Regions from separate parts of the Desmospora activa DSM 45169 genome, predicted to be linked through region 1. Evidence: a T-box and tRNA genes for the amino acid it is inferred to sense, from the RefSeq annotation. Region 1 holds a T-box; the other holds one or more tRNA genes.
The links. A T-box is a leader RNA that pairs with one kind of tRNA and senses whether it is charged. The one in region 1 lies ahead of ileS (isoleucine--tRNA ligase), so its partner is inferred to be a tRNA-Ile.
Positions count from the first base shown of each region.

Region 2: it encodes a tRNA-Ile, which carries the amino acid that the T-box ahead of ileS (isoleucine--tRNA ligase) is inferred to sense. The anticodon was not compared.

Region 1 is NZ_PZZP01000001.1:1,813,075-1,816,480, reverse strand. It holds gene C8J48_RS08820 (YlmH family RNA-binding protein) at 1-358, shown strand, start outside; partial or broken gene C8J48_RS08815 (DivIVA domain-containing protein) at 503-673, shown strand; gene C8J48_RS08810 (DivIVA domain-containing protein) at 698-1,363, shown strand; T-box leader at 1,582-1,811, shown strand; gene ileS (isoleucine--tRNA ligase) at 1,851-3,406, shown strand, end outside.
Region 2 is NZ_PZZP01000001.1:1,921,600-1,925,005, forward strand. It holds gene C8J48_RS09340 (phosphatase PAP2 family protein) at 1-34, opposite strand, end outside; gene C8J48_RS09345 (M23 family metallopeptidase) at 128-1,219, opposite strand; tRNA gene C8J48_RS09350 (tRNA-Val) at 1,664-1,738, opposite strand; tRNA gene C8J48_RS09355 (tRNA-Ile) at 1,754-1,829, opposite strand; tRNA gene C8J48_RS09360 (tRNA-Asp) at 1,838-1,914, opposite strand; tRNA gene C8J48_RS09365 (tRNA-Met) at 1,921-1,996, opposite strand; gene C8J48_RS09370 (hypothetical protein) at 2,066-2,299, opposite strand; gene C8J48_RS09375 (phosphatidylglycerophosphatase A family protein) at 2,601-3,140, opposite strand.

The DNA of each region.
Region 1 (3,406 bases):
CGACTTTATCGTTTCCCAATTGCAACGGATCGGTCGTCATTCCGTTACGGTCAACAGGATCGACCGTGGGGAGCTAACGATTCCCACCATCTCTACCGAAACGGCATCGGTATCGGTGGCTTCCTTACGCCTGGATGCGGTGTTGGCGGAAGGTTTCCGCCTTTCCCGTTCCCGGGCGTCAGCCATCATTAAAAATGGACAGGCACAAATCAACTGGAAATCGACAGAAAACCCCGCTGAAACCGTGGCAGAGGGAGATATGATTTCCCTGCGAGGATTCGGAAGAATTCAGGTGTGGGAAAAATTGGGTGTTTCCAAAAAAGGGCGTTTCTTGTTAAATTTGATTCGATACTTGTAGGAAGAGAACATCGTTTCGTTTTGCTTCGCCACTTTATGCTTTCCGCTCTTGAGCGGTTTGAAACAGCAGTAGCCATGTGGAAGGAATTTTGCTACCATTGTAGAATAAAGATGGCGAAGCCAATCCTTTGAGGAGGTGTCAATCTTGCCGCTTAGTCCTTTGGATATACACAACAAAGAATTTAAACGCTCGTTTCGCGGCTATGATGTAGATGAAGTGAACGACTTCCTCGATCAGATTATCAAGGATTTTGAATTCCTGATTCGAGAGAAACAACAACTGGAACAACAGGTTGAGGAGTTGCAGCAAGAACTGGAGCAAGCGCTGGAAGAGCAGGAGATGGCGCCGGTGCATCATGAACCGCCCCAACCGCAACAACCGCAACCACAACATACCGCCCCACAACCGCCGGCTGTTCAGCAACGTTACCAAGCTCCAGAACCTCCGGCCCCGGTTCAGAATGCCCCCGCTCCCCTCTCATCCGCTACACTCTCTTCGATGGAGCAGAGCATTCACAAATCGATTCGTGTGGCGCAGGAAGTTGCGGAAGAGGTGCGCTTAAACGCTAAGAAAGAAGCGGAATTGATCGTTCAGGAAGCGGAGAAAAATGCGGATCGGATTATTAATGAAGCGCTGCAAAAAGCGCGTGCCATTCACAGTGAGCTGTTGGATCTGAAGCAAAAAGCGACAGTGTACCGTGCCCGTTTCCGCACATTGGTTCAGTCCCATCTGGATATCTTGGACAACTCCGATTGGGAATCCCTCGAAGAACTGGAAGAAGGGCTGGAAGAAGTGGGGGAACAGCTGGAGCAATACAGTGAGCAAGATTCGCAACAACTGGCAATGGAAGGCCGTTCTCACCAACAGGATTACAGTCATACGGACAGTTATAACACGCACGCGTCTATGGATGATAGTGAGGCTTCTTATATGGAAGAAGAGGACGAGCCTCGCCGGGAATTGCGTCGTACTTCCCGTAAAATGAAGCGGAAAGCGATGTTCTAATCCTCTTGCACGTATGTGACAGTTTGTCAATGGCTAGACTGAAAGGCAAACCAAAAGGCAGTAGGTCTGGTCTAGTTATAGTGACAAAGCGCTATTTTACCGTGGGGTTTACGGTTCGCTTAGGAACTCACTGGACTACTGGAGATCACCCAAGCGACCGAAGGAAGTCCCTGTGGGAAATCCCCTGCGTATGCAGGGAGAGTGGTAAAAGCAAACATGTGTAGGCAAGGATCGGGAGAGTAGACAGAGTAGCATTGGTTCAGCGAACCGGGGAAGGTGGGAGCCCGGTCCAAGCACCTGTCGAAGATCACCCGGGAGCTGTTTTCCTGAAACGTGAAAGGAGTAGGGAGAACCGCGTCATTCCCGTTACGAATGAAAAGTGGGCTCTTTACGCATTCAGCGTAGAGGCTTATCAGGGTGGTACCGCGGGTAACTTCTCGTCCCTTTGGGATAGAGGAGTTTTTTTATGATGGAAGGAGTAGGGGATATGGATTATAAAAAAACACTCAACCTGCCGCAGACCGACTTTCCCATGCGGGGGAACCTCCCCAACCGGGAACCGGAGATGCAAAAATGGTGGGAAGAGGTACAAATCTATGAACAGGTATTGGAACGACGACAAGGACAACCAAAATTTATCCTCCACGATGGCCCTCCGTACGCCAACGGCGATATCCATATTGGTCACGCGTTGAATAAAATCTTAAAAGATTTTATCGTCCGTTTTCGCTCGCTGCAAGGATATGATGCTCCCTATATTCCAGGATGGGATACACACGGTCTGCCAATTGAGCATGCCGTTACCACCAAAAAGAAAGTAGATCGCAAAAAAATGGACCCTGTTGAATTCCGTCGGCATTGTGAGGATTACGCTTGGTCCTTTATCGATAAACAACGGGAACAGTTTAAGCGCTTGGGTGTACGGGGTGATTGGGAGAACCCATATGTAACATTGAAACCGAAATATGAAGCGGAGCAAGTGCGCGTCTTTGGTGAGATGGTGAAGAAGGGACACATCTATCGCGGGTATCGATCCATCTATTGGTCCCCGTCGTCAGAGTCAGCACTTGCCGATGCTGAAATCGAGTATATGGATAAACGATCCCCTTCCATCTATGTCAAATTCCCGGTAAAGGATGGAAACGGAATCCTGCCGCAAGATGCTTTTGTCGTTATCTGGACGACGACTCCTTGGACGATTCCGGCGAACTTGGCCATTGCAATCCATGCCGATTTTACCTACACCTTGGTCAAAACCGGTGGGCAGCAGTGGTTGATGGCGGAGGAATTGGTCGATTCCGTGATGAAATTGGCAGGAATCGAGGAGTATCAAAAAGGAGAGACCTTTAAAGGCTCGCAACTATCCGATGTGATCTGTCGCCATCCTTTCTATGACCGAGAAAGTCCCCTTGTTCTGGGAGACCACGTCACCTTGGATGCCGGTACTGGTTGTGTACACACGGCACCGGGCCATGGAGCGGAAGACTTTGAACTGGGCAAGAAATATAACTTAGGGGTTTTATGCCCGGTTGACGAAAAAGGAAAAATGACGGCTGAGGCTCCTGGCTTTGAAGGACTTTTCTATGAAGAGGCCAATAAAGCGATTACCGCTAAATTGGATGAAACCGGTTATCTGTTGAAGCTAACCTTTCTCACTCACCAATACCCCCATGACTGGCGCACAAAAAAGCCGGTTATTTACCGGGCGACAGAGCAATGGTTTGCCTCAATTGACGGCTTTCGCCAACAATTGCTAGAGGCGATCCGCGAGGTGAAGTGGATTCCTGCCTGGGGAGAAGTGCGTCTACACAATATGGTTGCGGATCGAGGAGATTGGTGTATTTCCCGGCAACGGGTGTGGGGAGTGCCGTTGCCCATCTTCTATTGTGAAAAATGTAGCCATCCTCATATCACCGATGAATCGATTGACCATATTGCCGCTATTTTTGCCGCGGAGGGCTCCTCCGCTTGGTTTGCCAAAGATGTGGAGCAACTTCTCCATCCGGGAGCGACCTGTGCCGAATGCGGCAACCAGACCTTCCG
Region 2 (3,406 bases), 110 kb from region 1:
CTACACTCTGTAAACGCGCCGCCAAACGTTTCATGCCGGTTATCCCCTCTTTGCCACATTCTACAATCCATCATATTGGATCAATTTAAAAAGGAATTAAATAGATTGTTAACCTTTGGTGATCCTGTCAATTGAAGACGCCTTCCAGTATCTGACGCCTCTCCGCCGGTGTATACGGCTCCCAGATCCAACGATCATCGATCAAGATATCAAAATGAAGGTGCAACCCCCGATCATTCCCTTTTACCCCGTCACGCGTACCGGAATTCCCCACATATCCCACTCGATCGCCACGTTTTACTTCATCCCCCAACTGAAGGTTGGGAGAGACACGGTCCAAATGGGCATAACGAGTAAGCACACCGTTTTTATGTTGAATCCAAACGGTTCGTCCTCGCATCTTGTCAAAGATATGGGCAGGCGTTTGTCCCTGATGACGAGCGGCAATCTCCAACAAGCGGTTTCGTTGCTTTTCCGACATTTCCACATAATCATGATCCACCCGGACAATGATGCCATCTGCTGCAGCGATGACGGCGGTATCGGTATCAATCACCATCCCCGAAGCAGCCGTATAATAGTCCAACCCTTCATGCGTACCGCCGCGATAAGTGCGAGGCGCCCCTGGGAGGTGGGAGGGTTGACTGCTCACCTGTGCACCCTCGATTGGACTGGATAAAAATGATAAATACTCAATCATTTGGGCGACGCTTATCTCTTCAGGGGAATCAGGGGAATGATCGGAAAATGCAGACGCCTCCGCCGCTGGAGGCCCCACCGTCGCCACACCTTTCACACTATCCACTTTCACCGATCGATCAAATCCAACCTCCACCACTTCCACCGGAATCCAGATCTCATTCTCCCCTTCCCACAAAGGGGTAGCGTCAACAGGTAGATAGCGGTGGTTGCGACTAAGAACCGGCGCCTCCCGCACCAGGTGCAGGGTTAACGCACCCTCGTTTAAGGTTACGGTTCCCATTTCTTCATCCACATCTATTTGAATCCCTAATCGTTTTAACTCCTGCAAATGAAAATAAGATCGTCCCTCAACCTTTCGAACCAGCAGGGACTCTTTTTCCGGTTTTATCGTTTGCCCAGTTTTATCCTGAACCAAAGCGGATTTTCCGGAAACCTCCGGTGCTACCGAATGAGCGACAGCCACAAGCAGCAATATCAGCAACAAGCCGGCAGCCACCATGACCACTGGTCTTCCCATAGCTCACCCCTCATACAATCTTTTGCTGTTTTATCATTGTAACACGGACAAGCAAAGAAAAAAGACCCATCTTTCCCTGTATCTTTCGCCATATGAATCAGGAGATAAAGGATCATATCAAACAGAATCAGATAGGCAAAAAAAACTAATACGATAGACAGATTCCCTAAAACGAATTCTTTCTATGACACAATGATTGTAATACAATGAAAATAAGGAAAAGCACCGATAATTAGACATTAGGAGGATGTAAATGCGTCTACTTTTACCAAAGGACTTCGCCTCTGACTCTCTTGCTGCTCCTGACTGGGTAAAAAAAGCATATCAACAATTCTCTGCAACCGTGGGCCGACCTGATTTTCCGTGTTATTTAGGAACGGGGGCTCTTGGTATTTATGCTGGAGCCCCAACAAAACAAAAAACCCTCATATCTAAGGGTTTCGGTGGTGGGCAGTACTGGGATCGAACCAGTGACCTCTACCGTGTCAAGGTAGCGCTCTCCCCCTGAGCTAACTGCCCGAAAAGCCTCTGTGTTGGTGGGCCCAACAGGACTCGAACCTGTGACCAATCGGTTATGAGCCGACCGCTCTACCAACTGAGCTATAGGCCCAAAAAATATGGCGGAGCTGACGGGACTCGAACCCGCGACCTCCGGCGTGACAGGCCGGCGTGAACTCCAACTTCACCACAGCTCCATATTTTGGTTGCGGGGGCAGGATTTGAACCTGCGACCTTCGGGTTATGAGCCCGACGAGCTACCAGCTGCTCCACCCCGCGGCAGCGACATTTATTAATATACATGATTTAGATCTTTGATGCAAGGGTTTTTTGAGATTTTTTTTACCGTTATTTTTGGAAACGGCTTTTTGTAGGGTTCTGTCTGGATTCCCACATATAGCGAACCCCATATCGTCCGCTTTTACATTGGTAAACCTCCACTTCCGCCGGGCTGTCGTACCCATAAATCCACCAATCTTCCTCCATACGGGTTGCCAAACAACGCGCTTGAAAACGGGTATCATACAATTTTGCCCAATAAATCCAATCGGACACCGACACTTCCCTCTTTTCTTTGCCCATTTGCCTTTTTTAGTGTGGCAAAGGCGGGTCCGTTTCATCCACCGGGCTGACGACCATTTTACTTATAGTCCCAAACCGCTGACGTCTCCTGTTCATACGATAAATCAGCAATTGAATTCAATTGCGCTTGTTCAACAATCTGGTCTTTTGGACAGATGTTCCCTCCTTATTACACCGGACAGCAACTGTCCGGTTTTTTCATGCGACGGATCTTTTGCTGCATAAAGTTTCATCAGCGAAGCATCAGGGATAGCGGGGAGCGTTTTTACGCCCCACCCGCCATCCAATCACCCTGCGTACCTTACGCCGATGTCTCCTTCTTTGCTTGCGTTTCTTCCGCTTCTTCCCGATCGCGGATGCGATGGGCCAGCCGGCTTGAGGCTGCAGCTGCAATACTGGCTACCAGGTCATCCAAAAAAGTATGGACGGGTCCGTCTTTTTTGGTATCCAATTTCTTAATTAATCCGATTTTATGCTTATCGAGGTAGCCGAATGTGGTGACCGCAATACTTCCATACCCGAATACCGATCCCAAAGCCAGGGTCTCATCGCATCCAAACAACCCTTCATCGGATTGAACGAGTGACTGTAGCGGTTCAGACAGCTGATTTTTTTCAGCCAATAGATCTAGCTCCACCCCAACCAGTATGGCATGTTGCATCTCCCGCTTTTCCAAAACGGCAATCACGCTCTCTACGCAATCTTCTATCGTCAATTCCTGGCTATAGGGGGACTGCATGCGAAATACAATCTCCGCGATCCCTTCTATTGTGACTCCGCGCTGGCGGAGACGATCAACAGCTGCTTGTTTCACTTCTTTGCTATGCACTCGCCGCTTCATGTCTATTCCTCCTTCCATGTTTCACCACATCATACCACCTCCATTTTATCACAGAAAAACAAAGCCATATTTATTTTACTGATGCCGGGGTTATAATGCTTAAAACGGAGATTTTACCACAGAAGTCCGGCTACTCCCTTTATTCATAAAGAAGTAAGCGTTATAATGGAGTGATGAAGCGTTTAGCAATTCGGCAAAAGTCTGCACTTATTTAGGCGACAACCAAAACCTTAACCAAGGGCTTCAGCCGAATCCGAGGAGGGAGC